4 regions of the Exiguobacterium sp. MH3 genome follow, and region 3 is predicted to be linked to each of the others. Evidence: riboswitches for the same ligand, from Rfam matches in the RefSeq annotation. Region 3 holds a riboswitch; each other region holds the start of a gene.

Region 1 (7,292 bases), 660 kb from region 3:
TGCGATATGCAAGCGTCGGGCGGTCTGTCGGTTCAGCATGCCAATACATGATGATATGGTGGGCAAGTAGAATGATACCCAGGATTCCTAATATTCCAATGAGTACTTGCGGCATAATGAACGATCCTCCTGTTTAGTAGTATCTAGTCTTATTTAAACATAGTTCATACGAATTTCGTCAGGAAAAGTTTCCCGTCTTACATTCCTCACGGTATACTGTAGGAAAATCGTAAGCGATCAAGGGAGGGCATTTTTTCATGAAAACCTTTAAGTTATGCACATTACGCATTTTAATGGATGAGTCAGGACGTGATACGACGATTCCCGTCGCCATTCAGGACGGATTGACGGTCAGTACCGAACAGACGGCACAGTGGGTTGCAGAAATCGTCGTTCCTCCAACGGATCAGCCGATCGTCGATGAATTGTTCACAAAACATTTACGTGCTTTGATTGAAATCACGATCTCACGACCTGATAATGACCCTGCCGCGATGATCGTCACGCCTCTTGAACGGACTGTCTTAAGCGAAAACGTCTCATATGTCTTCACGGGTAAGATGGTCATGATGAAAAATGATTTATCTGAATCGATCTTACGCGAAGTCGTCGAAGATGGATTCGCTGGCGAAGAACTCGTTCAAGAGTATAAGGATCGTCGTTCAAAACGTGGTGCCCATATCACAAGTATCGCTAAAGAAACGTTCAAACAATATTTGACAGAGCATCCGAACACACCCGTCTCTTAAGGTTTTTCGACCTCGTCCGTGATGTGGTCTGCTACGTTGATGCGATCAATCGTATAGTGATCCGTATGATGGATATAATTCGCACACGCGTTTTTCAAAGGTGTCCGGTAACTGAATGTCGCATCAATCGACGATAATGCTGCCTTGATCGTATGCGAGTGACAAACGATTAGAATTCGTTTCCCTTCATACGTGCGTGTCACTTCCTGTAGCGCCTCGAACACGCGATCCTGGATGGCTTGTTCCGTTTCGAGACCCGGCACAAGCGTCGTATCGTTCGCTTGAACAGCTTCGTAAATCGCTGCGACCGGTTCACCGGAAGCGGCTCCAAATTCGCGTTCGACAAGTCGCTCATCTGTCGCTGTGATCGTTAAACCAACAGCACGACCGATGATTTCCGCTGTCTCAACGGCACGCGACAAGGGACTTGCTAACAAGACATCCCACTTTTCATTCGATAGATAAGCGGCGCTGAGTTCCGCTTGTCTTCTTCCTGTTGCATTCAACGGGATATCTTCTCTTCCTTGGATCCGTTCGTTTAAGTTCCAATCCGTCTGACCATGCCGCACTAAACAAATTTCAGTCATGTCTCTGTCTCCCTCATTTAAGAAATATGACTGATTGTATCATGTTTTCCATTCGGAAGTTGTCGCGGTGGCAACAGTAGTACCTGACAGGTGAAATGTTCAATTCGTTCAAGTAATCGCTCGATCTTTAACGGATTTTCTGTCTGAGCGAAACTAGCTAGTGAGTGCGTACCATTCGGAAAGGAAAATAACCGAACATCCGCTCCGACATCTGCTCCTTTCTCAACGAAATGCAAGGCTTGAGAAAACGGAACAATCGGATCTTTTTTACCGTGCAAAAGCATGATTGGTGGGGCATCTGACGATAAATGTGTGACGGGTGAGACGTGCGTCATCAGCTTGCGCCATTCTTCTCGCCCCCCCTTGTAGAACTTAATGTGGGCAATCCAAGTTTGAATGAAATTAAACAACAAAAAGTTCGTCGGTGGATATAAAGCGATCACACCACTGATCAATGGCATGTGCCGCTCATCACGCTCACCGACGAAAGCAGATGGGGCAAGTGCCGTCGTCAGCATGAGTGCAGCTCCGGCTGAGTCTCCCCATACCATCATCCGTCCTCTTAGAATGCGAAGGTCCTCTGCTTCCTTGTTCAAAAAACATAACGCATCCCGTACATCCTCGAGGTTATCCGGAAAATAACTGCCCTCTTCGAACAAACGATACTCAATACTACAGACGGCAACTCCGAGTTCAAGTAGGCGGTCAACGATTGGACTAAAGCAGAATATGTCATCACGCTCCCCACGAACGAATGCACCACCGTGTGCATAGATGGCAACTGGAAACGGTCCTTCCCCCGGCGGATAATAGAGATCGAGCTGTAAGGTGCGGTCCCCCACCTGTTTATAGATGAGTGTCCGCGGTGCAAGTTGTTTTTCTGTGAGTGGCAAGGCGGGTTCGGTCCATCGAAGTAGTGCACCATAATTGTTCCAAATACTCGCTCCCGCTGCTGCCGTCGTCAATAATGCAGCTCCCCCCATTAGCCATGCAGTTTCACGTTTCACTTGATCACCTCCAAAAAGACGTGCCAGTTTCTTCACTTTATTATCCTTCTACCCCGTTTTAAAAGATGTCGAACGCCTCGGTATTCCTACTTGACGCTTCACCAGCGTTCCGCTATAGTGAGAAAGTCCAAATCGGAATTGTTACGTTTTAATAATGGAGGTATCATATAATGAAAAAAATTATTCCTGCTTTAACAATCGCCTTCGCGAGTGCAAGTGTCCTCGCCGCTTGCGGTTCGAATACCGATTCATCGACTTCAGATAAAACCCAGACAGAAGTCTATGCATCGACGTTCGCAACAGCTGCTATTGCCCGCGAAATCGGTGGTGATCAAGTCGACGTCAAGATGATCGTCCCACCTGGAGCAGATCCTCACTCTTACGAGCCGACGTCAAAACAACTCACTGAAATTGCTAAGGGTGACTTGTTCCTCTTAACGGGCACGACGCTCGAGCCATATTCGAAAAAAATTCAGGAGAGTCTAAACGGCACGGACGTCCGCTTCGTCGAGACGAGTAAGGACGTCAACTTACTGGAATCTGATGCTACGCTTCATGCACATGAAGAAGAGGGGCATAGTGAAGACGAACATGCCCACGAAGAAGAAGGGCACGATGATCACGCAACGGATGAACCTGCGCATGAAGAAGAAGGCCATGACCACGGAAAATACGATCCACACGTCTGGCTCGATCCTACCAATGCAAAAGCAATGGCACGCTCGATTACAACTGCTTTATCAAAAGAAGTACCAAAAGACAAAGCGACATTCGAGAAAAACTTAAAAGCGTTCGATCAGCAAGCTGACGCACTAGATAAAGAATTCAAACAAGCCGTCGCTGATGGATCGAAAAAAGAACTTCTCGTTACGCATGCCGCTTACGGTTACCTCGCAGAACGATATGGTTTCACACAACTGCCGATCGCGGGAATTTCTCCTTCCGATGAACCGTCACAAAAGCAACTGGCTGCTTTAGTGAAAGAAGCACGGATGCATGATTTGAAATACGTCGCGTTCGAAGAGACGGTCTCACCGAAGGTCGCACGTGTCATCCAAAAAGAAATCGGAGCTGAATCCGTGACGATTCATAATCTAGAGTCCGTCACGAAAGCACAGCAAAACAGCTCTTATTTTAAATTGATGGAAGAAAACGTCCAGACGTTAAAACAAGCACTTCAGTAAAGTACAGTTGACACGCGTTACTCAATGCGGTACGGTAAGAAACGTGTTTTACAACAATTGAATGACTTCTTTTTATCGCGAGAAACGGAGGGACTGGCCCAATGATGTTTCGGCAGCGGACGATTTGATTCGTACTGTGCCAAATCCAGCAAGCGAAAGCTTGAGAGATAAGAAGAGCGTCTTTATTTCATAAAGACCTCCTTCTTTCTTGCGAAGGGGTCTTTTTTGTATCTTTGAGAAACGAGGTGTCAACAATGAATGAAACGATCACGCCTAACAAATGGGCACTGCTTCCCCTCGTCGTATTCCTGGTCCTCTTCATCGGAGCCGGGATCTTCTATGACGACTTTTACAAATTTCCGATCCTTATCGCCGCATTGATCGCTTTGATCTTTGCTGCAATCACAACGAAAGGATCCATCAATCAAACGGTCGAACGAATCGCAACGGGTGCCGGAAATCCCGATATCATGATCATGGTCTTCATCTTCTTATTAGCCGGTACGTTTTCTGGAACGGCAGAAGCAATCGGTGCCATCGATGCAACCGTCAATGCTGCTTTGACGTTCCTACCTCCGTCATTACTGATGAGTGGTCTGTTCATCATCGCTGCCTTCATCTCGATGGCAATGGGAACATCGACTGGAACGATTGCTGCACTCGCGCCGATCGCCTTCGGTATTCATGAAGCGACAGGCATCAACGTTGCGATCGCAGCAGCGTCAGTCGTTGGTGGTTCGATGTTCGGCGATAACCTGTCGTTCATCTCGGATACAACGATCGCTGCCGTCCGTACCCAAAAAACGAACATGCGCGATAAGTTCCGGACGAACTTCATGATCGTTCTCCCAGCTGCTATCTTGACGATCATCTTACTTGCGTTCGTTTCTGGCTCTGGCGATGCGGTAACGGCCAAAGCATTCGAGTTCTACAAGCTGATTCCATATCTCGCTGTCATCGTCCTTGCGCTATTTGGTGTCAACGTCATCCTTGTCCTCGTCGGTGGTACATTGCTCACTGGTATCATCGGTATGATTGACGGTAGCTTCGGCTTAAGCGGTTTCGTCCTCTCGATGTCAAAAGGAATGATGGGCATGGCGGAGATTTCCATCTTGACACTCCTCATGGGTGGTCTCGTCAGCTTGATCACGTTCAACGGTGGAATCGTCTACTTGAAAGAGACGTTGACGCGCAAGATTTCTCAGCGTCGCGGTGCCGAATTCAGTATGGCAGCACTCGTCAGTGCGACGAATCTCGCAACGGCGAACAATACGATCTCGATTCTCGTCGCTGGACCACTGGCGGCTGAAATCGCTGATACGTACGAGATTGATCGTAAGAAATCAGCGAGTATTCTCGATATCTTCTCTTGTGGTATCCAAGGCATCATTCCGTATGGCGCGCAACTCTTGATTGCAGCAGAATTGACGAAAACGGCTTCACCGGAACTGATTCCGTATCTGTTCTATCCGTTCCTGCTCTTCGTCTGTGGATCGATTGCCATCTTCTTTGGATTGCCACGCATGAAGAAGACAGCGACGAAGCAAGAAAGAATTTCTTCGTAACCATAAAACAGGTCCAATCGCGTCGACGATTGGATCTGTTTTATTATTTTTTCTGCTTCGCTTGTCGTTCTAAGATTAAGTAAGCGATTGCCGGAAGCGGGAATTGAACGAGTCCAGCACCTCCCCAAACCCATGGATTACGTCCTGACTTTCGCGCACTAAGAAACAGACCCACTGCCTGCGTTACTAACAAGGCGCCAATACTAAGCCAAGTACATTTGGATAGCTTTTTATTCTTTTGAGCCATCTTTTCTCCCCCTCTTTTAACACACGATTAAATCTCATGATTCTTTTCTATTTTACCTTATTTCATTCCTCCATGAGCATGGAAACGGACGTCTTCGTTCGTTCATGCTAAACTAAACGAGCAAATCTAAACTACGTTTTATGAGGAGGAGTAACACATGCAATACGCAAAACTTTCAAACGGTATTACGATTCCCCAAATCGGATTCGGTGTCTGGCAAGTAGATGAAGAGACAGAAGCACCTGCTGCTGTCGCTGAAGCACTACGTGTCGGCTATCGTCACATCGATACAGCTGCTGTCTACAAAAACGAGCGCGGTGTCGCAAAAGGAATCAAGGAAAGCGGCGTGAAACGTGAGGATCTCTTCTTAACGTCAAAAGTCTGGAACGATGATATTCGTGCCGGTCGGACGAAGGAAGCATTCGCAGAATCGCTCGAACGTCTCGAAACAGATTATCTTGACCTCTATCTCATCCATTGGCCGGTCGAAGGCTATATCGAAGCGTGGAAAGCAATGGTTGAATTGTACGAAGAAGGCAAGATCAAAGCGATCGGTGTCTCGAACTTCAAGGAACATCACCTCGATACATTGGCAGAAGAGGGATTGATGGCTCCAATGATCAACCAAGTCGAATTGCATCCACAATTGCCGCAACACGAACTACACGAATACTTGCAAGATCACAATATCCAAGTCGAAGCATGGAGCCCACTCATGCAAGGGAAATTCCTCGAAATCAATGATTTCAAGGAAATCGCAGAGAAGCACGGCAAGACACCTTCACAAGTCGTCTTACGTTGGCATCTCGACAACGGCATCGTTGCTCTTCCAAAATCCGTTACCCCAGCACGCATTGCGGAAAACTTCGACGTCTTTGATTTCCAACTCGATGCTGATGATCTTGAGAAAATTGACCGCATCGCAACGGATGTCCGCCTCGGACCAGATCCGGACGAAATCGATTTTTAATCTAAAGGTTATCGTAAAAAAAGAACGGCTTCCATGTGAAGACGTCTTGCTTCATCTGAACGACGAGAGACCCGTTTCCAGTCTACGACTTGGAAGCGGGTCTCTTTTTTTATGATTGAAGCTGATCAGACATAATAGATTAAAATCGTATCTTCCGCTTCTTCTGCCTTTTGAAAATAGGCGCGTAAATCGGCGAACTGTTCCCAGACATCCTCGAATTCGCCTGGTGTTCCGGCTTCATCATGAATCGAAGCGAGTGCCCGTTGATCAAAATTCCGCATCACCTCAGCTGAGATGATGAGGAGTGGTAAGGGAAGAATACCGACAATCGCCGCTTTCTCTTCGTTGACGATCAACTCTTCGCCAACGATCGCTCGTCCCAGGTTGTAATGTGTGTCTTGATCAATATAGATATCGATTTGATTCATCAAATGATAGATGGCGTTCGTCTGTTCGAGAGCGAATAATTGTTCGTGATCGGGTTGTGTCTCATGAATGAATAAAATCCAGTCCATGATGATGTGGGGATCGTTTCCGAACGACTCCCAGACCGCATCCGTGACGCGGACGAAATGTACGTTTTCCATTCTCCCCCTCCCTTCTGTACTCTGTATTCCCTTTTTAAATTCGTTCTATACAAAAAAAGAGCCAGATTTCTCTGACTCCCTTTTCCTTAGATTGCTTTTTCGTCTTCTTTTGATTCCTGCCATGCTTCAAGCGTATCTTTCCCTGGCAAGTTCGGAATCGAGTCCGCATAAAACCGTGGCTCTTTCCCTGCTTTTCGTTGTGTCATGTAATCATCTAGGGCAAGCTTCGCAATCTTTGCGAGACGGAAAATCGCATACAGATTGACGATCGCCATGAGTCCCATGAAGATGTCTGCTAACGCCCACACGAGACTAGCCGACTCGACAAGTGAACCGAAGACGATCATGACGAGGACGAGTACGCGGTATGCCATCATGACTTGTTTATTTTCACGG
Region 2 (7,292 bases), 960 kb from region 3:
TATTGCTGAATCGGTAAAAAGGCGATGGACTCATAAATGAAATACAGTAAAACCATAGGTCAACTCCTTCATTTCATTATGTTATTTGGAAAAGCATTGAAAGTTTGGCTTACGAATTCTAATGATACCGAGTAAGAATTCCGAGAGCAATCAAAAATCTCGAATGATGAAATAAAAGAATGTTCACACATTTTAAGAAAAGGGAAAGATGGTTTAGTATATGTACTAAATACTTTTAAGAATCCTCTTAACGAAAGCATTTTAATAATATGAGAACGTTCTCATAAAACGTGTCTAATTTGTGAACGGAAAATGTGATTTAGACAATTAAGAGCCAATGACTGTTCGAAAGAATCATTTTCTTTTAAAATAAAGGTAATGATTAAAGGAGGCGAAACGAAGATATGAAAAAATGGTTGATCGTCGGAGTAGCAGCAGTAGCTTTTTTCGGCTACGAGAACATTCCAATGGAACAGGCAGAAGCCGATTATCCGAAAAGTGGCGGCAAGCTGATTGATCGATATAGCAGTGAATATCCAGGTTACGACTGGGAAGTCAGGCGAACGTCCAGCGAAGAATTCGTATCGTTGACGAAGGACGGTAAGGAATACGGAAAGTACCGATTTAAAAATGGTATAACAACGCAAGGGGCAGTCTTGAACAAGGATACGGAATCATCGCTGAAGAAAAAAGGATGGACCGCAGTGAAGTCCTACCGTAAAGGCAACACGAACTACATGTTGAACCTGGATCATGCAGCCGTCTATGAGAAGAAGGGGAATTACGTCACCTATTTCTTCGACCAACATGATGGGAATAAGGTGAAAGCGACACTGTCGATTCCGAAAGACGTCGAAGCGAAGAAAAAGGGTTTCTATGGTACGGCTTCGAATGCGTTACGAACGACGGATGAGAAGCTGATGCTACGATTGATGAACTGGGAACGGGCTGACTACAAGTTAAATCCGTTGGCTCCGTATACGGCACTGAAGCCAGTGACACGCGGTCATAGCGAAAATATGGCGAAGAATAATTTCTTCGCACATACGGATCCGCAAGGGCGTGATCCGTTCGACCGGATGAAGCGTGAAGGAATCAGGTTCAGCTATGCTGGTGAAAATCTATCAATGGGCTATCCGAATGTCTTTGCATCACATTGGGGCTTAATGAATTCAAAAGGGCACCGAGAAAATATTTTGAAAAAAGAGTACAAACAAGCTGACATCGGTGTGGCTTTCCGGAGTAACGCGCCATACTTCACGATTAATTTCCGAACACCTTAAAATAGAAAAATGGAGGACGATATTTCACGATGTCGTCCTCTTTTTCATGAAGCGATGTGTTTTACACTAAAGGCAGGAGGTGGGGATGTTGGAAATCCGTCGATTGAATCCAGAAGATGCAGTACTCTATAAAGCGTTGCGATTAGAAGCCTTACGAAACCATCCTGAGGCATTTGGCTCTGATTATGAATCAGAAAAAGATCGATCCGTCGAACGGTACGCAACTCGTCTTGAAAGCGAACAGTCGATGACGTTTGGTGCGTTTCATGAAAATGAACTCGTCGGTGTCGTCACTATCGTCTGCTCCGAGCCGTTCAAGATGCGACATCGAGCGAATGTATTTGCGATGTACGTCACGCCACGCGCCCGAAAACAACAGGTCGGACGACACCTTGTAGAAGAGGCATTACGTACATTAAAGCAGCATCCTGTAATTGAGCAAGTCCATCTCTCGATCGTCCGGACGAACGAAGCTGCTAAAGCGTTGTATCGGTCGCTTGGTTTTGAATCATACGCGATTGAACCACGGGCGCTGAAAATCGATGATACCTATCATGATGAAGAACTGATGTGGTATCGGTTCTAACACCAAACGACCGGAATTCAAAGAGATGATCTCTCCTTGAATTCCGGTCGTTTTTTACATCAGTTTGCCCATTCAGGCTTGCTGAAGCCTTTGAATGATTTTTCGATAACTTCATTGAAGGCGTCCGATTCGACGGCTGCTTTTAAGTCTTTTGCGACTTGTTTGTCCGCATCTTTCGTTTGGACAGCGACGAGGTTCCGGTATTGTTCGTCCATCGTCTCAAGTGCTAACGCATCAAGTAAGTCGAATTTCGCAGCAAGTGCGAAGTTCCCTGGAACGGCTGAGATATCGACACTTTCGACAGCGCGTGGCAGTTGAGCCGCTTCGAGTGGTTTGATGACGAGTTTCTTCGGATTCTTGACGATATCTTTTTCTGAAACGGTCAGAGGATCAGCATCCGGCTTGAGTTCAATCCACCCTTGTTCCGCAAGCAAGTTCAGTGCCCGTGCTTGGTTCGTCGGATCATTCGGCGTCGCGACTTCAGCACCTGTCTTGACGTCGTCAAGTGTCTTCGCTGTTTTACTGTATAGTCCCATCGGTGCTGTCGGAACCGTGATCAGTCCTTTTAAGTCGAGATTCTTTTCTTTAGAAAACGTTTTTAGATAGATCGAGTGTTGGAACAAGTTGGCGTCGATATTGCCGCTACCGAGGGCGATGTTCGGTTGAATGTAATCGCTGAACTCGACGATTTCGACTTTATAGCCTTTCTTTTCGAGTTGTGGCTGAATCGCTTGTTTGACCATGTCGCTATACGGACCGCTCGTCGCCCCGATCTTGATCGTCTTGTTTTTTTCATCAGCGCTGCTGTCTCCACATCCTGCGAGGACTCCTGCACCGAGTAAGGCTGTTGCTAAAAAGGCATATCGTTTTTTCATGATTCCACTCTCCCTTTGTATGTGTGATTAGCGTTTATCTGTTTTTCGCGCCAGTTGATTGCCAAGTGCTTGAATACTTTGAACGATGACGATGAGCACGACGATCGTCACGATCATGATGAGATTATCGTAGCGATAGTAACCGAAACGGATCGCGAGGTCACCGACACCACCGCCGCCGACGATACCAGCCATCGCTGAGAAGCCAATCAAGCTGATCGTCGTTAATGTGATGCCCTGAATGATGCCAGGGAGTGCTTCCGGTAAGAGGACACTGACGATGATCCGCAATGGTTTCGCCCCACAGGCTTCCGCTGCTTCAATCAAACCAGGCGGAATCTCGCGGAGTGATGTTTCGACAAGGCGTGCGAGAAACGGAATCGCTGCGACACTAAGGCTGACGGACGCTGCCGTCGGACCGATTGTATTGTCGAGTAAGAACTTCGTCAACGGAATGAGGGCAACCAGCAAGATGATGAACGGTAGCGACCGGACGATGTTGACGACGAAGTCAAGAACACGGCGGACGGCAAGGTTTTGAAAAAATAATCCGCGGTCGGTGACGAACAAGAGAATTCCGAGCGGAATCCCGACGACCAATGCGAAAGCAAGTGAAATTCCGACCATCCATGCTGTCTCGCCGAGTGCCTTCAAGAGCTCAGGTAACATCGTTTGAATACGATCAAGCCACATCCTGAATCACCTCGAGTGCATGAAGTTCCGTCGCGAGCCAGTCGAGGGCAAGAGCGATTTGATTGGATGATCCCGTCAAGCTGACAATGAGGACACCGAAGGCGACGTCTTGAATGTAGTCGACCTTGCCGTGCAAGATACTGACTGAGATATCGTAACGGCGGATCGCTTCTGATAACGTACTCTCACCGGTCTTTTCGCCCGTGAACTGCAAGCGGATGATCTTGCCTGGGGTTGCCTGTAAAATGCGTTCCGGCAATTCGATTTGTAGTGCCGTATCGACATAATGTTGCGTCACCGGATGCTTAGCTTGACTGAACAAGTCATAGGTTGAGGCGACTTCAACGACTTCACCTTGTGACATGACCGCGACACGATGGCAAATCTGTTTGACGACATCAATCTCATGCGTGATGAGGACGATCGTCAACCCGAGTCGTTCATTCAAATCCTTCAGCAGTTCAAGGATCTGTAGTGTCGTAACGGGGTCAAGAGCGGATGTCGCTTCATCACATAACAAGACGGTCGGATTGTTTGCGAGTGCCCGGGCAATCCCGACGCGCTGTTTCTGCCCACCGCTTAATTGACTCGGGAAGTTCGTCTCAAATCCTTCAAGTCCGACGAGCGAGACGAGTTCGCGAATCCGCTCCGGGAAATCTGCTCGTTTGACGCCAGCGGCCTTGAGCGCAAAAGCGATGTTATCCGCGACGTTGCGCGACTGGATCAATTGGAAATGCTGAAAGATCATTCCTGTCCGCAAGCGAAGTTGACGCAAATCTGCTTTTGACATCCCGCCAAGCGAGACACCGTCGACCTTGACGGTTCCTTGTGTCGGATGCTCGAGCCCATTGATTAGGCGAAGCAACGTACTTTTACCGGCACCAGACTCGCCAATGATTCCGAAGATTTCTCCTTTTTGGATCGTCAAATCGACATCCCGTAAGGCAAAAATCGGGGTCCGGTCTCGGACGAACCGTTTTGTAATGTGTTTGAATTCAATCATCCGCTCATCTCCTCATACAAAAAAAGTCGCTTTTTCCTAGTAGCAGAGCAACCAGAAAAAAGCGACGAAAGTGTAAGATTTCGTAACTTATCTCTCAGAATGAAAATCATTCTGTAGGATGTGGCACCGTTCCTTACAGGTGGTTGCCGGACGTCGTTGGGCCTAATCCCTCGGTCGCTCTCGATAAGTAGTTATGCTGTTGGGATTTACTTTAACGGAAATGATTCCCATCTGTCAAATGTTTTTTCAGAATTATTCCGCAACAGGTGTCCGGAATAGGTTGAGCGTTCCGATTCGATCGACGGCTTCTTCTAGACGTTCGACGTCAGCAATCAAGCTGATCCGGACGTAGCCTTCACCGTGTTCGCCGAAGAAGGATCCAGGGGTCACAGCGACGTGCGCTTCGTCAAGTAGATGATCGGTGAAGCTCTGGGACGTGTAACCTTCAGGAACAGGAAGCCAGACGAAGAAGGAACCGCCCGGGCGTGGTCCACTCCAGCCGATTGCATCAAGTTTTGCGAACAACGCATCGCGTCGTGTTTCATACAAGCGACTTAACTCACGGACGCACGTCTGGTCACTCGTGAGGGCGACGGTCGCCGCATGCTGAATCGGTGTGAAGGCACTGACGTAGAGATGTTCTTGGTACGTTTCGATGCTTGAGATGACGGACGGATTTCCGATGGCAAAGGCAATCCGGAAGCCGGACATGTTGAAGCGTTTTGAGAGTGAGAATAGCTCGATTCCGACGTCTTTTGCCCCTTCCGTCTGCAAGAAACTTCGCGTCGGACCATCGAAACTGATACCGCCGTATGCTAAGTCATGAACGACACAGATATCATGGGCATCGGCGAAAGCGACTGTCTGTTCGAAGGCTTCTGCCGTCGCGGTCGCACCCGTCGGATTACTCGGGTAGTTGAGGAACAACATCCGGGCACGCTCAACGTCCGTCGTATCAAGTAAGTCATAATCCGGCAAGAAATCATTTTTCTCGAGCAACGGAAGCGTAATCGGGTAAGCGCCAGCAAGTGCTGCACCAGACAGGTAATCCGGGTATCCTGGATCCGGGACGATGACACCTTCTCCAGGGTTGACGATCGTCTGCGGTAAGGCGACGATTCCGGCTTTACTGCCGAGGAGAATCGCGACTTCCGTTGCCGGATCGATCGTGACACCGAATTCAGTCGCGTAAAAGTTTGCGACAGCTTGTTTTAGAAAATCATGTCCACGAAATGGTGGATATTGAAGGTTCGTTGGCTCGTCGATGGCTTGTTTTAAGGCATCGAGAATATGTACAGGCGTCGTTTGGTCGGGTGTTCCTTGACCAAGTGTGATGACATCATGTCCGGCAGCTTTTACAGCACCGATTCGGTTCGCAAGTTCAGCGAAGACGGGAGCAGGAAGCCGATCAATGGCGATGGATGGAGCGAAATGTTTCATGGATGAATGCCTCCTTCGTGGTATTGTCGTCAAGGATAACGAATATTCAGTCAAAAGAAAAGAACTTTTTCGAAATTTAAAAAAATTGTCGGATAAACAGGTACAGATAAGTGGAGCGGGAATAAAGAGTAGGGAGAGGAGTGGGAAGATGAAGCGAGCTAACTGGAAAGAGGCAGTCGTCTATCAAGTCTACTGGCGTAGCTTTAAAGATTCGAACGGGGATGGGATCGGTGATTTAAGAGGTGTCATCGAGAAGCTTGATTACATCGCTTCACTTGGTGTCGATGTCGTGTGGCTGAATCCATGTTATCGTTCCCCGGACGTCGATAACGGCTATGATATTGCCGATTATTACGAGATCATGAAAAAAGCGGGAACGATGGGAGATCTCCAGGAGTTGATCACGGCTGCTCATGCCCGTGGATTAAAGATCATTCTCGATTTAGTCGTGAACCATACGAGTGACCAGCATGCCTGGTTCCGTCAGTCATGTGAGCGGATCAACGATAAGGATGACTGGTACATCTGGAAAGACGGCACGAAAGAGACGCCTCCGAACAACTGGCGCTCGTACTTTGCGCCAAGTCCGTGGACGTGGAGTGAAGAGCGCGGGCAGTATTATTTTCATTCCTTCGCCAAAGAACAACCGGACTTGAACTGGGAGCACCCAGCTGTGAGGCAAGCAATCTACGATATGATGAACTGGTGGATTGCTCAAGGGATCGACGGCTTCCGGATGGATGTCATCAACTTGATCAAAAAACGGTCGTTCGAGGATGTCGCCAATCCGTTTGATCTCTCGTACCTTGGGAATCAGCCAGGTGTGCATGACTTCTTGCAGGAGATGCATGCGAATGTTCTCGCTGGTAAAGACTTGTTTACAGTCGGTGAGATTCCGTTCGTCGGTCCAGAAGATGGACTGTTATATGTCAGTGACGAACGAAAAGAACTCCGGACACTGTTTCACTTCGAAATCGCGGACGACATGGAAGCGATGGATCTCTTACGATTCAAGGAGATTCAAAAACGCTGGTACGACGTCTTATACCCATTAGGTGTCAATTCACAGTTCCTCAACAACCATGATCATACACGACAAGTGACGCGCTTCGGCAGTGAACGATACCGGGTTGAGAGTGCGAAACTACTCGGTTTGATGTTGCATACGTTACCGGGCATTCCATACGTGTATCAAGGAGAAGAGATCGGGATGACGGGGATTCGCTTCTCGGATCCGTCGCTTTATCAGGACGTCGCCTTTCGGAATCGATACGCGGAGCGCGTCGCTGGCGGAGAGGACCCAGAGGTCGTGCTCTCATCGATGCAGTTACTTGCGCGCGATAATTCCCGTACACCGATGCAGTGGGACGATACACATGCAGCTGGCTTTACGAGTGGTAAACCATGGTTAG
Region 3 (7,292 bases):
GTGATTCCACTTGTGGACAGCGGGTTTTTTCATGTTTTTTTGAAAATGGGACATTTGTCCTTTTCAAGTAGGGCACGAGTAAGGTCTACTCTAGTGTAGAGATTAAAGGAGGAGATGACGTGCAAGGAGTCATGTTTGCTTTGATGAGCGGTCTGTTCATCGCCCTGCAAGGCATATTCAATGCGCGCCTTGCGACAGGCGTCGGACCGTGGTTGTCCGTATTGATCGTCCACTTTGTTGGTCTGATGGGTTGTTTAGTCATTTATAGTTTCGTACGAGACCGGAAAATCGGTGGCTTCCGTCAGTTACCGTGGATTTATGCGAGCGGCGGTTTGATTGGTGTGCTAGTCGTCGTAACGGAACTGACAGCAATCCAAAAACTCGGGATGACATGGGCGATGTGTTTATTACTCGTCGCACAGATTTTATGTGCGTTTGTGATTGATTTAAAGGGATGGTTCGGTGTCTTAAAAAAACAAGGAAATCGTGGTCAATGGGTTGGTGTGGGTCTCATGCTTGCAGGAGTTGCGATTTTCTCACTTGCCTAAAGGGGGGAAATGAACATGGAAACCGTCATTCAACAGTATGGACTGGATACGATTTTGACGGAAGAGACGCGCGCTTGGTTGCGTCAAGAAACCTTCCAAAAAGGGGAACTCCTCTGTACGACAGGGGCAGCGATCGACCGGATGTACTTCATCGTCGCAGGCAAAGTTAAGATATCTGCTGCCTCGTCAGAAGGGAAACAACGGATTCTACGATTCAAGACACCACTGACGGTGATCGGTGACGCTGAGTTCATCAATGAACGGGAAGTGCTGAATACGGTCGAAGCAGTGACCGATGTCGAGGTGTTGAGCGTACCGTATGCGATTTTACGCGAGCACAATACAACGAACGTCTTTCTGCAATTCTTATTACGCACGATCACAGCGAAGTGGTATGCCGACTCGAAATCAGCGTCGCACCATGTGTTGTATACAGTTGAAGAGCGATTTGCAGGGTATTTGTTATCGATCGCTTCTGAAGCCAGTGACAGTTTATTTTATCAGGAGATGCGGACGTCGAACTTACATGACGTCGCCGACTGGCTTGGAACGAGTTATCGCCATCTCAATCGGATCATCACGAAATTGTGTGAAGAGGAGATTCTCGTTCGACGACGCGGGAAAATCATCATCGTTGATCTGGAGAGGATTCGCGAGAAGGCGAACGGCAATAGCTATGAGTAAGGAGGAACGAACATGGTAATAGGCATCGTGTGTGCCGTATTGGCAGGGATGTTGATCAGTTTACAGACGGTATTGAATGCTAGGATGAGTGACGCGTTTGGCGCTTGGGCGACGACGACGCTAGTCTTCTTCGTCGGTTTCGTCGGAGCAAGTGTCACGTATGTTCTGTTTCGTGGTGGAACAATCGGACAGATTCAAAACGTATCGCCACTCTATTGGTTTGGTGGACTTGTCGGTGTTGGCGTCGTTTTTTGTGTCATGCGTGGAATTCAATTGCTTGGTCCGTCCGTCGCGATCTCTGTCGTTCTGATTTCGCAGTTAAGCTTTGCTCTCGCTGTCGATACGTTCGGTTGGTTCGGTTTGCCGCAAATCGACTTATCATTCGGTCAGCTCGTCGGTCTCGCTGTCATGGTATGTGGGATCTTCGTTTTGAAGCGGTATCAAGTCGTGGCGCCGGAACAACAGGCAAAGGATCAGATAGAACGTGTTTCGTAATAACCGAATACAGAACGAGGACGGTGGTATTCCAATCCACTGTCTTTTTTTGACTAGTTTTTGACCTGGATCATGCGTTTTCTAAAGTAAAGCGAGAGAACAATAATGAGAAGACCACAGTACAACATGATTGTCGTGATCGAAACGTGAAACGACAGTAGAAACGAAAGGAGCGCGTAAGATAATGGAACGAGACCATTTGACGCGGCATTCACGACACTCATGACACGTCCCATCGTCTGTTCCGCACACTGAGACTGGATGAACGTAATGAAGCGAATATTGATGATGGAAGAAAGGACACCAAGTGATAACAGGACGATCAAGTACAACGAAATCTGTTGGACTTGACTAAGCAGGAAGAGAAGCAGACCTAATGCGCCAATCAATCGGACTGATGAAGTAAGCCCGTTTTCTTTCTTCTGCGTAAAACCACTCCAGAGCGCCCCTCCGAGCATTCCCATTTGATAAGCCCCTTGCATATAACTTAAATCCATCGCATCTCCTTGAAGCACATCATGGACGAGTAAGGGAATTCCGAGTAAGAGTGGTCCAAAGAAAAAGAAATTGACACAGATGACGAGAAAAAGTGTCTGCTTGAGTTGCTGAAAGTGAAAGACGTAATGTAGCCCTTCTTTTAGTTCAAAGAGAGCTGAATGCTGACGTGCTCGCTTGATCTTAGATTCACGAATACCATACGTGAAGAGAAGCGTCAGACAGAGTGTTCCGAAAATCACGAGAAAGACGTACGAGTAAGAAGAATGGCTGAGGATGACTCCACCAAGAATCGGACCTGAAAAGAGAGCGATTTGATTAGATGTCTGAATCAATGAATTGGCTTTAGTGAGCTGTTCTTTCGGAACGAGTGTAGGCAGTAAGGAAGCATTCGCCGGCGAAAAGAATGCATCCACACTACCGAATAGCAAGGCGAATCCTAAAATCGTCAGCAATGTAAGCTGATCGGTATGAAGTAATGCGAGAAGACAGAGAATGAAACTGATCCGTAAAGCGCTCGAGATGCGCATGATCGTCGAACGTTTATAGCGATCGGATAGGACGCCACCGAATAACATGAGAAAAATACGGGGTAACAAGGTGGCCATGAGGATGAATCCGAGATATGACGCCTGGTTTAGCGTATGGATGACATACCATTGTTCAACAAATAAATAGGTTGATAGGGAGAGGGCAGAGCACATACTGGACCCCCATAAAAATAAAAAAGATCGATTTTTAAACAGCGATTGTTGCGTATCCATTTCAACAAGCAGCATATGGCACCTCCGGTTTAGACGTCGTCATTCTCAAATAGTGGTTCATCAATTGCAAAGGCAGTCGTCATGATATAGAAGTGTTTTTTATCTTCTTCGTCTAGTGAAGGGGACCGTGTGAACTCGTCCAATAGAGCACGATATTTGGTAGAAAATTGCCGAAAATTGGCTTCAGACATCGTCAGTTCCTTTTGAAGCGATAAGCTCATCCAGTCTTCAACGTTTGAAGACACAGGAGAAAAAGCAGTAGTTGGAGCGGTGAGGACGCGTGTCTTTGCTCGGTCCAATACCTCAAGATACGACTGCCGGGTCGCTTCATTCGTCTCGACGAAGTTCAGTAGATGATCGGCAGGAATGTAGCCTCGAGCAATCGCTTGATAGTATTTCAATAGATTGCCGCCCTGTTCTTCCGTCCGGACGAGGCGAATCAAGTCATGCTTTTCAAGTTCTCGTACATGATAGAGGATCTTTGCGCGGGATAACGTCAGCAAGTGGGCTAACTGATGTACCGTATGTGGTTTTTCGACGAGAAACATGAGGATTTTTGTTCGTAACGGATCACTGATCACTTTTAACTGTTCATAGCTCTCTAATATGTGAATCGCTTTTTGTTCCATGCAATAATCTCCTTTTTAACCGGTTAATTTTTATTAACCGTAAAACAAAAGACTTCATTTGTAAACGATTACAAATTTATGTGAGGGTGTTGGTAAAGAAGACACCATTTGTTTACATACAAAAAAACTGACTCCAGTGACATCTCGATCATCCTCCACTTTCTACTGGAAAGTAGGGGAAGAACGAGATGTTTGAAATCAGTCTCAGCTACTGTATGTGGTTCGAGGTGATTAGACCGTCGTCGTATCTTTCCATTCCTGCTCGATGAAAGCATCGCGACCAGAAGCAGCACGATCTTTTTTATAGTGTTCTGGATTTTTCTTATGGAAGTCTTGATGGTACTCTTCCGCCGGATAAAATTCAGAAGCGGCATCGATCCGCGTTACGATGGGTTGTTTGAAACGATTGCTTGCAGCAAGGGCGTCACGGGAAGCGATCGCTGCTTCATGCTGTGCATCCGTATGGTAGAAGATCGCTGGTGCGTACTGCGTGCCACGATCTTGGAATTGACCTTCTGCATCCGTTGGATCCGTTTGCGGCCAGTAGAGTTCGAGCAGACGCTCGTACGGGAACAGGCTCGGATCAAACGTGATTTGGACGACTTCGAGATGTCCCGTCGTTCCTGTTTTGACTTGTTCATACGTCGGGTTATCGACGTGTCCGCCCATGTAACCTGATACGATTCCCTCGATTCCTGGTAATTCTTCAAATGGTGTCACCATGCACCAAAAACATCCACCTGCAAATGTTGCTTTTTCCATCCGTCTCTTCCTCTCCGTGGGAAATTCCCATTGTATGTCTGACAGCGAGAAAAACGAAAACGACTCCTTCGCTTGGTTGCAAAAGGAGTCGCCGCTTTTTATCAACCAAAGCTTTCGCTTTGCTGGTCGTAGCACCTTGCTATGCGCAGGTTGCTGGGACGTCATCGATCCAGATCTCTCGGTCCACTCTTGATAAGGGTATATGAAGTTGATGTCATTCGTTATCATTGCTGTGATGATACCATTCACAAAGAAATAAAGTCAATCCTTAGGTTTTAAGGCACGTAAAACGGTCGCTCCGAGTGTCTTCGCACCAACCAACAACGCTTGTTCGTTGATCTCGTACTGCGGATGATGTTGTGGATGATTGACGCGACCGTCCGTATATCCGGAGCCGGTAAAGAAGTAACTTCCCGGGACGTGTGTTAGATAATGTGCGAAGTCGTCCGCCGCCATCATCGGTGTGAGTGCCCGAACGGATGCTTCCGGTAAGAAAGAAGCGGCTTCCTGAACGAGTTTTGTCTCGTCCGGATGATTCCAGAGTGCCGGGTAACCCGTCGTGAAGTCGATCGAATAGGTGGCACCAATGCCGGCACACGTCGTTTTGGCGACAAGATCGACTTCTTGCCGGAGCTGATGCCGCAATGTCTCATTGAACGTCCGAATTTCACCGACGATGCGTGCTTCACCCGTGACGATGTTCGGCGCCGTTCCTGCATGGAAGGATCCGATTGCGAGAACTGCTGGCTCAAATGGGTCGACCCGTCGACTGACGAGATGCTGTAAGTTACAGACGAGCTGCGCTCCAGCGACGAGCGCATCTTTTGTTTTGTGCGGTGCTTGCGCATGTCCACCTTGACCATGAACGATGATTTCGAATTCGTCGATCGCACATAATGTATGTCCTTCCCGAAACCCAATCGTACCAACCGGTAAATCATTTTCGAGATGTGTCGCAAAAATCGCATCGACGCCTTCGAGGACGCCGGCTTCGATCATTTGGATGGCTCCGCCAGGAAAGACCTCTTCTCCATGCTGATGAATGATTCGAATCGTTCCTTGCAATTGATCACGTAGCGGATAGAGCGTAGCAGCAAGGGCCATCACCATCGCCGTATGTCCATCGTGTCCACAGGCATGCATGACACCGGGATGGATCGACCGGAAGGAAAGCGTCGTCTCTTCTTGAAGTGGTAAAGCATCAAAATCTGCACGGACCGCAATCGTCGAACCAGGTTGTTTGCCTTCGATCGTTGCGACGACACCACGACCTCCGACGGCTGTTTGATAAGGAATGCCCTGTTTCGCGTAAAAGGTAGCAATTCGTTCTGGTGTGCGGACTTCCTGGAAAGAGAGTTCCGGATGTCGATGAAAATCACGACGTAACGCGATCATCGTCGGTTCGAATTGTTCAAGTGCTTCAAAAAGTTGAGTTTGCATCTTCAAGCTCCTTTGACGTGTGTCTTTTCGTGAAAAGGGGTACAGATACAGGTAATCACGAAAGGGGATAATGAAACATGGGAGAAATCGTTGTCAACGCTGTACTTACAATCAAAGCAGGACTTGCGGATCAAGTCTTCCCGATTCTACAAACGGTCTATCATGCCGCACAAAAAGAAGAAGGATGCTTACGTTATTCCTTGCACCAATCGATTGAGGATGAGCATCAATTCATGCTGTATGAAGTGTATCGGGACGAAGAGGCACTTGAAGCGCATATCGCATCCGATCACTATAAAGCCTACCGTGAACAGATTGAGTTGTACTTGATGGATCGACAAGTGACGAAATACGTCGAGATGACATTCTGACGTGTTGCGATAAGAAGAGACGAATCCGTCGATTTCGACGGATTCGTCTTTTTTATTACATCGATTTGAAGCCGAGGAAATGCTCTTGCCAACGCGGTTCATAAATCGAATTAATTTGAAGCTGTGAACCACCCGCATGGATGAAGTGTTCGCTATCGAGCATGATTCCGATATGCGATGGACCATCCGTATAAGTGTTCTGGAAGAAGACGATATCTGAGCGCTTACCGCTTGAGATACTCGTCCGACGATTCGTGAAGAAAGCACCGTACCAGTAGCCGCGAACGTTCGTCCGACCACCGTATTTTCCAGCCTTATTTGTCGCGTAGTGAATCAAACCGGAACAATCGAAGCCACCATTCACGGCATTTTGCGATCCCCATGTGTAAGGTGTACCGATATGTTGGACGGCTGCTTGAATCAGCTTTTCACCGCGCGTGTTATTCTTTTTAATGACCCGTTTATCGGACGTAATCGTCACAGCTGAGACCGGAAGATAGACGGGTGTCCAGCCTGACTGGATGACATAGAAGTTTCCGACCCGGTGACGCGGATAAACACGTTTGCCTTGTTCAACGAGTCCGCTGCCTTTTGGACTGGTTGGACTCGAAAAGAAGGATGTCGTCTGTTTGACGGTATAGATTTTCGTTCGATTGATTGCTTTTTGTGTCAGTTTCATATCGGGTTTGCTCGTGCTGATATAAGGGTTGAGGACGTAACCCGTTTGACCGCTGGCTAAGCGAACTTGCCAAAAATCATCATCAATTGATTTCAGACCAATCAATTTTGTCCCTTTTTTCAAATAGGCAGCTGGCCGACTGTAAGCGACGTCAGCAGAGAAGAGTGGCGTTTGGTCCAGATGGACATAAAACGTTGCCCCTTTTTTCGCTTTTGCTTTTGGTTTATTTAGTCCGATCCGACTCGAATCGACGAAACCAAAGATATTGTTATATTTGACACGTGTAAAATAACCGCTTTTTCCATAGATGGTGATCGATTTTCCTTTTTTCAACGTACCGATTTTTTTACCCGACAGTTTTGCCTGTGACCGAATGACGACGTCGTCCTCTGTCACGTAACGTTGACCGGTAACGTCATACAGAT
Region 4 (7,292 bases), 750 kb from region 3:
CGACCCGTAAAGGCAAAGTCGAGTGGATCGACCGCAAGGGAAGAACCCGTGATCCGTGTTTGTCCCGACGGATGGACCATCAAGGCTGCATCGATTCCTTCGAGTAACTGATGTTTGACGAAACTGCCTTTCGCACTGCCGTTCGGTCCACCTTCCTCGGCTGGTGTTCCAAGGACAACGACACTCCCGCCGACTTCATCGAGCACTTTACTGAGCGCGATCGCCGCTGCGACGCTCGTCGTGCCGATAATATTATGACCGCACGCGTGACCAATACTCGGCAACGCATCGTATTCAGCAAGAAAGGCAATCGTTGCGCCTGGTCGGTCGCTCGATTTCTTCGCGAAGAACGCGGTATCATGCCCCGCGACGCCGAGTTCTACTGTAAAACCTTCCGCCGTTAGACGCTCCGCATGGAGCCGCGAAGCAAAGAATTCCTCGTTCCCGATTTCCGGCGTTGCATGAATCCGGTGACTTGTCTCAAGATACGATTCCCGTTTTTGTTCGATATCCTGTTCAATCGTCTCTACCCATGTCGTGCGTACTGGTGTCGTCATACTGTCCACTCTCCTTTTGAAATTATTCGCCGATGTCGCTCAGTGGAACGAACGTCGGGATCGTACTGCCTTTGTATTCTTTTTTGATGAAGGCCGCGACATCTTTTTGTTGATACAGCGATGCGATTTTTTTCAGTTCTTTTTTGTTCTTGTCTTCCGTCCGTGTCGCGATGATGTTGATGTATGGTTTTGCTGTCTCGTTCTCATGAACGATCGAGTCCTTGATCGGGTTGAAGCCAGCGTCAACCGCGATGCCATTGTTGATGATAGACGCCGCGACGTCCGGTAAGACGCGTGGCGTTTGTCCGGCGACGATCGGAACGATTTTCAGCTTCTTCGGATTCTCGACGATCTTATCGACCGAACCGTTACCATCGAAGTCGTCCGGTAGCTTGATCAGACCTGCTTCTTGCAGTAACAAGAGGGCGCGTCCCATGTTCGTCGCTTCGTTCGGAACAGCGATTTTTCCGCCATTTGGAATATCTTTGACATCCTTGTATTTATCCGAGTAGATCCCCATCGGTGCGATGACAGTCGTCGCAATCGGCGATAGCTTCAAGTTATGTTCTTTCTTGAAAGCGTTGAAGTAGGAAATCGTCTGGAAGGCATTGGCGTCGATCTCACCCTCAGCCAGTGCCATGTTCGGCTGGACATAATCGGAGAACTTGACGAGTTCGATTTTGATGCCTTCCTTCTCTGCTTTTTTGGCGACATAATCCCAAACTTGTGTGTCTGAACCGCTGACACCGAGCTTGATCGTCTTTTCGTCTTCTCCTGATGCTGCGCACCCGGCAAATAAAATCGTCGTGAGTGTTGCTCCAATTGCTACTGCTTTTTTCATGGCTGAATCGCTCCCTTGATTAATGTCTTCTGATTTTTCGTGCGACGATGTTGCCTGTCGTCTGTAAGCCTTGGACTAAGATGACGAGAATCCCGACCGTGATGATCATGACTTTCGTATCAAACCGTTGATAGCCGTAAGTAATTGCTAAGTCACCCAAACCGCCACCACCGATGGCGCCTGCCATCGCCGATGCCCCGATCAAGCCGACCGTCGCGATCGTTAAGTTCAGGATGAGTGAACCGAGTGCTTCCGGTAGGAGGAAGCGGAAAATCGTTTGAAACGGTGTCGCGCCCATCGCTTCTGCTGCTTCAAGAACGCCTTTATCGACTTCGAGTAAAGAACTCTCGATCAGACGCGCCATGTACGGTGCAGCGTAAAAGACGAGCGGAACGATTGCGGCTTCTGTTCCGATCGATGTCTGAACGATCAAGCGCGTCAACGGGATGATCGCGACGAGTAAGATGATGAACGGAATCGAGCGGAAAATATTGACGATACTGTTGAAGAACGTGAACAACGGAACATTTTCAAGTAACGCTCCTTTTCGCGTGACGACAAGCAGGATACCGAGTGGTAAGCCGATCAAGGTCGAGAACAAGAGCGAAACGGATACCATCGTCATCGTCTGCAAAAATGCTGTCCAAATATCACTGTAGTTAACTAGCATCAGCGAGCACCTCCTCAACGGTTACCTGTGCCTGATCGATGTAGTGTAAGGCACGTTTCACTTCTGTCGTCTCACCGATCAGTTCAACGAGTAATGTGCCGAACGGCGTCTCCTGCAACTCCGTGATGCTACCGTGCAGGATATTGACATCGACGTCGAAGCGTTTTGCGACTTGCGACAAGAGTGGTTGTCCGGTGTGATGTCCAAGGAAGTGAATCTTATAGATTGGATGCGCATTTCGCGACTCGATCAACTGACGAATCGACGCTGGAATCTCGTCATGCATGACGGACCGTACAAAGTTCCGTGCCGTCTCGGTCTGCGGATTTGAAAAGACATCAAAGACCGTTCCTGACTCGATTAGCTTCCCAGCTTCGATGACGGCTACACGATCGCAAATCTCCCGGATGACGCCCATCTCGTGGGTAATCAAAAGAATCGTGATCCCGTACTCTGCATTGATCCGTTTTAATAACTGAAGAATATGATGTGTCGTCTGGGGATCAAGTGCTGACGTCGCTTCGTCACATAAAAGGACGGAAGGTTGCGTCGCGAGTGCCCGGGCGATACCAACGCGCTGTTTCTGCCCACCCGACAATTGATCTGGATAATGATCCGCCTTGTCCGCGAGATCGACGAATTCGAGCAACTCCGTCACCCGACGGCGAATCTCATCTTTCTTGACGCCTGCGAGAACGAGTGGTTTTGCAACGTTCGTAAAGACCGTGTTCGCATTCAATAGATTGAAGTGCTGAAAGATCATTCCAATCCGTTGTTTTGCTTGGCGTAATTTTTTCGGAGACAGTTGCGTTAAATCTTCCCCATCGACCGTCACCGTTCCTGACGTCGGTCGTTCTAACAGATTGACACAGCGGAGCAGTGAACTTTTCCCGGCACCGCTAAAGCCGATGACACCAAAGATTTCGCCTTTCTCGATCGTCAGGTCGACACCGTCGAGCGCTGCAATCGTCTGATCTTTCGTGACGTACGTTTTTTTGACTTGATGAAATGCAATCATTCCGTTTTCCCCCTTCATTCAACAAAAAAGGTCCCTTCTTGAGAAACAAGAAGAGACCTGGATCCGCACAGTGGCAGAATCCACTCCACTCATCTCTCAGACATCTGTCTGATGGAATTGGCACAGTGCTCATAATGAGTCTGTTGCCGAGGTTTCGTAGGGCCAGTCCCTCCACCTCTCTGGATAAGTATTGCGGTATGAAATTCGTATGTGTGTTGTTGCGTTGTTGCTTATGTCGTAAAACTAATTTTTACATTACGGGTCGAAACTTTAAAAGTCAACCAACTTTGCAAAAATAATCCATTTGGCGCATATCGATGGATTTACAAGTTATGAATTAGCTTAATGAACGGATCACGATTCGTCAAGAAAGATTTGACAAGTCATTTTTGGTCGTGCTACCATCGTTTCAATGATTATTCCGACAATTCCAATATGATATTTATCAAGAGTGAACGAGAGACCTGGCTCTATGACTTCACGGCAACCTGCAATTTGTAAGGTGCTCCGACCAGCAAAGCGCGGCTTTGGATGATACGGTGAAAAACTCGTGGGCGTCCAAGCAGTGACGTCGACGAGTTTTTTTCATGAATGGAGGAAAAATAGTAATGATGAACTATCCTGTATTGACTGGTGCTGAAGCGTTTTATTTTCAAGGTGGATCGATCGGCATTCTAATCTGTCATGGTTTTAACGCCACTCCGCAAAGTGTCCGGGACGTCGGTGAGGCATTCGCTGCTGAAGGTTTTACCGTCTATGCCCCGCGCTTACGTGGACATGGAACGAACGTCCGCGAGTTCGAACAATCGACTGCTCGATGTTGGAAGCAAAGCCTGCAAGACGGCTATGAACGTTTACAAGAAACATGCGATCAAGTCTTCGTCATCGGTCAATCGATGGGTGCGACGCTTGCGCTGTCGCTCGCCGCTGACGGGATTCCGTTTGCCGGCATCATTACGATCAATGCCGCACTCTCCGTTCCATCCTATGAATCACTTTCGTTCGAGGACGGTCCAGAGTATTTACCGGAAGGCGCACCGGACATTAAGCGAGCAGCCTTTGAAATCATCTATGATCTTGTTCCGAGCCGTTGTGCGTTCGAACTTGTTCGCCTAATGGATGAAACAAAAGGACGCCTTGGATCGATCCTTCTACCGACATTGATTCTTTACTCAGCGACCGATCACGTCGTTCCACCTTCGAGCTCGGATTATCTGCACCAGCACATCGGAACAAATGATAAACGAAGCTACTGTTTACTGAACTCGTATCACGTTGCGACACTCGATCATGATCAGGATTTGATTGTTCGTGAGACGATTCGCTTTATCGAACAATCGTGTCAGTTTTCGCAAGAAACAGGCTGAATCAAAAAAACAGCTATTCGTTTCCATATGGAAGCAAATAGCTGCTACATCAAAGGACGACCATCATCGGTACGTCTTTTTTTAATTTTCTTGGTGCTGCACCGATTGGAGCGGCTTCGGTTTTCCAGGTACCTCATGGCAATGACGGCAACGTGGCTCATACGATTCCGACGCTCCGACTAGGATGATCGGATCATCATAGTTGGCTGGTTTCCCATCAATCAAACGTTGTGTCCGGGAAGCCGGATCCCCACACGAAAGACAGATGGCTTGTAGTTTCGTCACGAATTCTGCGCGCGCCAGTAATTCAGGCATTTTCCCAAATGGCTCTGCCCGGAAATCTTGATCAAGGCCTGCACAAATGACGCGTTTTCCGTCTTGTGCGAGTGCTTCGATGACTTGTACGATCTCATCATCAAAGAATTGAACTTCATCGATCCCGACGATTTGTGTTTCTTCTGCTACTGCCGCATAAAGATCACGACTCGTCGCCATCGGAATCGCTACGACAGAGTTGCCAACGTGAGAGACAACATGCTCTTCATGGTACCGGTCGTCGATTGCCGGCTTGAATACTTGCACGGGCAGTTTGCCGTACTGCGCCCGTCTGACACGACGAATCAACTCTTCCGATTTCCCGGAAAACATACTGCCACAAATTACTTCGATCCAGCCGTACTGATTTATTACATGCATCATCGTCCGACACCGTCCTCTAAAAATAGTCACTTTAACGAGTATAGCCCGAAACGGTATCGAGAAAAAGGGTTGACTTCCGGAAATCAAAATTCATTTTTTCTTTCCCTAGAATTTTTGTCCTTTCATTCCAACTGCCCCCTATTTCCTGTACACTGAAGAAGAAGATTCTCACGAAAGAAGGTGTCCCCGATTCATCATCTCTTACATGACATCCTGCACCAATATGGTGCCCTTGGTCTCTCCGTCCTTCTCGCAGGTGGTATCGTGGGATTGCCGGTTCCTGATGAGACCCTGCTCGTTTTGTCCGGATTTTGGATGCATCAAGGCAATCTACCACTCGTCGGTACGATTCTCGCCGCTTACGCCGGCAGTTGCATCGGGATGACGATCAGCTATTTACTCGGATTAAAACTCGGTATGCCACTACTACACCGCGTTGGACCGAAAATGCGTATCTCAGAAAAACATATTCTTTCCGCTGAAGCCGGTTTTCGTCGTTACGGAAAATCGGTCTTGATCATCGGTTACTACATACCTGGTCTCCGCCAACTCTCTGCCTTTTTTGCAGGCGTCTCAAAAATGCCGTTTCGCGTTTTTGCGAGTTATGCGTATACAGGTGCCTTGATTTGGATCAGCGTGTTCTTAGGTGCCGGTTACTTCGTCGGCCGCCATCTCTCGTTCCATAAAGTCATGGACTATGTCTTGGCACATCCGGAAGTCATGCCCTATTTAATCGGGATTGCTGGCGGAATCGCCTTCTCGTTCGTCTTGAAGACGTATCTCACTTATCGTTCACAATTCAGTCTATACAAAAACAGCCTGCTTCCGTAATGGAGGCAGGCTGTTTTTTTAAGAACCAACAAGTAATTACTTGCGGCCGTATTTTTTGTTGAAGCGATCGACACGACCATCTGCCGCGTTGAACTTTTGACGACCTGTGTAGAATGGGTGCGAGTCTGAAGACACATCCACACGGATGAGTGGGTACTCGTTACCATCTTCCCAAGTGATCGTTTCGTTCGAAGAACGAGTAGAACCGCTTAAGAATTTGTACTCAGTCGTTGAATCCATAAATACTACTTTGTTGTAGTTAGGGTGAATTCCTTGTTTCATGGTTGATTTCTCTCCTTCCGCCCTGGTTCATTTGCTGAGCCAGAGTAAGTTACCTTCCTATACTAAACGATTTTTTTATGCGTCGCAATAGTTATTTTTCTGTCGTCGTTTCCTTCTTGACGGTACGTGGTTTAGCTGGCGCGCGTCGGACCGCCTTCTTCTGTTCTTTCTCAAGTACGACGAAAAATTCTTCATTATTTTTCGTATCACGAATCTTACGCAGGAACGTATCGACGAACTCGTTCGACTCATTCATCGTCCGGCGAATCGCCCAAAGCGCATCAAGCTGCTCTTTCGGAAGCAACAGTTCTTCCTTCCGTGTACCGGACTTCCGAATGTCAATCGCTGGGAAGATTCGACGCTCTGACAACTTACGATCGAGATGCAGTTCCATGTTGCCGGTTCCTTTGAATTCCTCATAGATGACGTCATCCATGCGCGATCCTGTCTCGACGAGTGCTGTCGCAAGAATCGTCAAACTACCACCGTGTTCGATGTTTCGCGCTGCACCAAAGAACCGTTTCGGCTTATGGAACGCAGCCGGATCAATTCCGCCCGAGAGCGTCCGACCACTTTGCGGTACCGTTAAGTTATAGGCCCGTGTTAGACGCGTGATCGAATCCATCAAGATGACGACATCCTTCTTGTGTTCGACGAGCCGCATCGCCCGCTCGAGGACCAGTTCAGAAATTCGGACGTGGTTGTCCGGTGTTTCGTCAAACGTCGAGCTGACGACGTCTGCTCCTGGAACCGAACGCTCAATGTCCGTTACTTCCTCAGGTCGCTCATCAATCAAGAGAATGATTAGTTCGACATCCGGATGATTCTCCTGAATCGAGTTTGCGATTTCTTTGAGGAGTGACGTCTTCCCTGCTTTTGGCGGTGCGACGATCAAACCACGTTGACCAAATCCAACCGGTGCGATCATATCCATGACACGAACGGATAGATGGCGTGGTTCTGTCTCAAGTCGCATCAATCGGTCCGGATAAATTGGTGTCAGTGCCGGGAAGAATAAACGGTTACG

The links. A riboswitch is a leader RNA that binds a small molecule or an ion and turns the genes downstream of it on or off. The one in region 3 is predicted to bind S-adenosylmethionine.
Region 1: it holds a riboswitch for S-adenosylmethionine, as region 3 does, so the genes downstream of both, U719_RS15085 (Na+/H+ antiporter NhaC family protein) here and msrA (peptide-methionine (S)-S-oxide reductase MsrA) in region 3, are expected to answer to the same signal.
Region 2: it holds a riboswitch for S-adenosylmethionine, as region 3 does, so the genes downstream of both, U719_RS13645 (methionine ABC transporter ATP-binding protein) here and msrA (peptide-methionine (S)-S-oxide reductase MsrA) in region 3, are expected to answer to the same signal.
Region 4: it holds a riboswitch for S-adenosylmethionine, as region 3 does, so the genes downstream of both, U719_RS14520 (methionine ABC transporter ATP-binding protein) here and msrA (peptide-methionine (S)-S-oxide reductase MsrA) in region 3, are expected to answer to the same signal.

What each region holds. Positions count from the first base shown of each region.
Region 1 covers NC_022794.1:2,896,674-2,903,965, forward strand. The annotation lists gene U719_RS15060 (hypothetical protein) at 1-115, opposite strand, end outside; gene U719_RS15065 (YwpF family protein) at 258-749, shown strand; gene U719_RS15070 (histidine phosphatase family protein) at 746-1,336, opposite strand; gene U719_RS15075 (alpha/beta hydrolase) at 1,354-2,343, opposite strand; gene U719_RS15080 (metal ABC transporter solute-binding protein, Zn/Mn family) at 2,514-3,527, shown strand; SAM riboswitch class I at 3,597-3,701, shown strand; gene U719_RS15085 (Na+/H+ antiporter NhaC family protein) at 3,782-5,092, shown strand; gene U719_RS15090 (hypothetical protein) at 5,136-5,339, opposite strand; gene U719_RS15095 (aldo/keto reductase) at 5,497-6,309, shown strand; gene U719_RS15100 (hypothetical protein) at 6,435-6,896, opposite strand; gene U719_RS15105 (sodium:alanine symporter family protein) at 6,983-7,292, opposite strand, start outside.
Region 2 covers NC_022794.1:2,602,042-2,609,333, reverse strand. The annotation lists gene U719_RS13670 (hypothetical protein) at 1-56, opposite strand, end outside; gene U719_RS13665 (CAP domain-containing protein) at 405-1,283, shown strand; gene U719_RS13660 (GNAT family N-acetyltransferase) at 1,369-1,869, shown strand; gene U719_RS13655 (MetQ/NlpA family ABC transporter substrate-binding protein) at 1,929-2,744, opposite strand; gene U719_RS13650 (methionine ABC transporter permease) at 2,772-3,437, opposite strand; gene U719_RS13645 (methionine ABC transporter ATP-binding protein) at 3,427-4,440, opposite strand; SAM riboswitch class I at 4,525-4,630, opposite strand; gene U719_RS13640 (aminotransferase class I/II-fold pyridoxal phosphate-dependent enzyme) at 4,693-5,880, opposite strand; gene U719_RS13635 (alpha-glucosidase) at 6,029-7,292, shown strand, end outside.
Region 3 covers NC_022794.1:392,977-400,268, forward strand. The annotation lists gene U719_RS02030 (DMT family transporter) at 120-548, shown strand; gene U719_RS02035 (Crp/Fnr family transcriptional regulator) at 564-1,232, shown strand; gene U719_RS02040 (DMT family transporter) at 1,245-1,727, shown strand; gene U719_RS02045 (MFS transporter) at 1,781-3,001, opposite strand; gene U719_RS02050 (winged helix-turn-helix domain-containing protein) at 3,016-3,615, opposite strand; gene msrA (peptide-methionine (S)-S-oxide reductase MsrA) at 3,847-4,377, opposite strand; SAM riboswitch class I at 4,473-4,576, opposite strand; gene U719_RS02060 (M20 family metallopeptidase) at 4,639-5,817, opposite strand; gene U719_RS02065 (putative quinol monooxygenase) at 5,895-6,188, shown strand; gene U719_RS02070 (SH3 domain-containing C40 family peptidase) at 6,244-7,292, opposite strand, start outside.
Region 4 covers NC_022794.1:2,808,354-2,815,645, forward strand. The annotation lists gene U719_RS14505 (M20 family metallopeptidase) at 1-557, opposite strand, end outside; gene U719_RS14510 (MetQ/NlpA family ABC transporter substrate-binding protein) at 580-1,398, opposite strand; gene U719_RS14515 (methionine ABC transporter permease) at 1,418-2,068, opposite strand; gene U719_RS14520 (methionine ABC transporter ATP-binding protein) at 2,058-3,086, opposite strand; SAM riboswitch class I at 3,173-3,276, opposite strand; SAM riboswitch class I at 3,526-3,627, shown strand; gene U719_RS14525 (carboxylesterase) at 3,695-4,453, shown strand; gene U719_RS14530 (thymidine kinase) at 4,535-5,149, opposite strand; gene U719_RS14535 (DedA family protein) at 5,333-5,983, shown strand; gene U719_RS14540 (type B 50S ribosomal protein L31) at 6,020-6,265, opposite strand; gene rho (transcription termination factor Rho) at 6,357-7,292, opposite strand, start outside.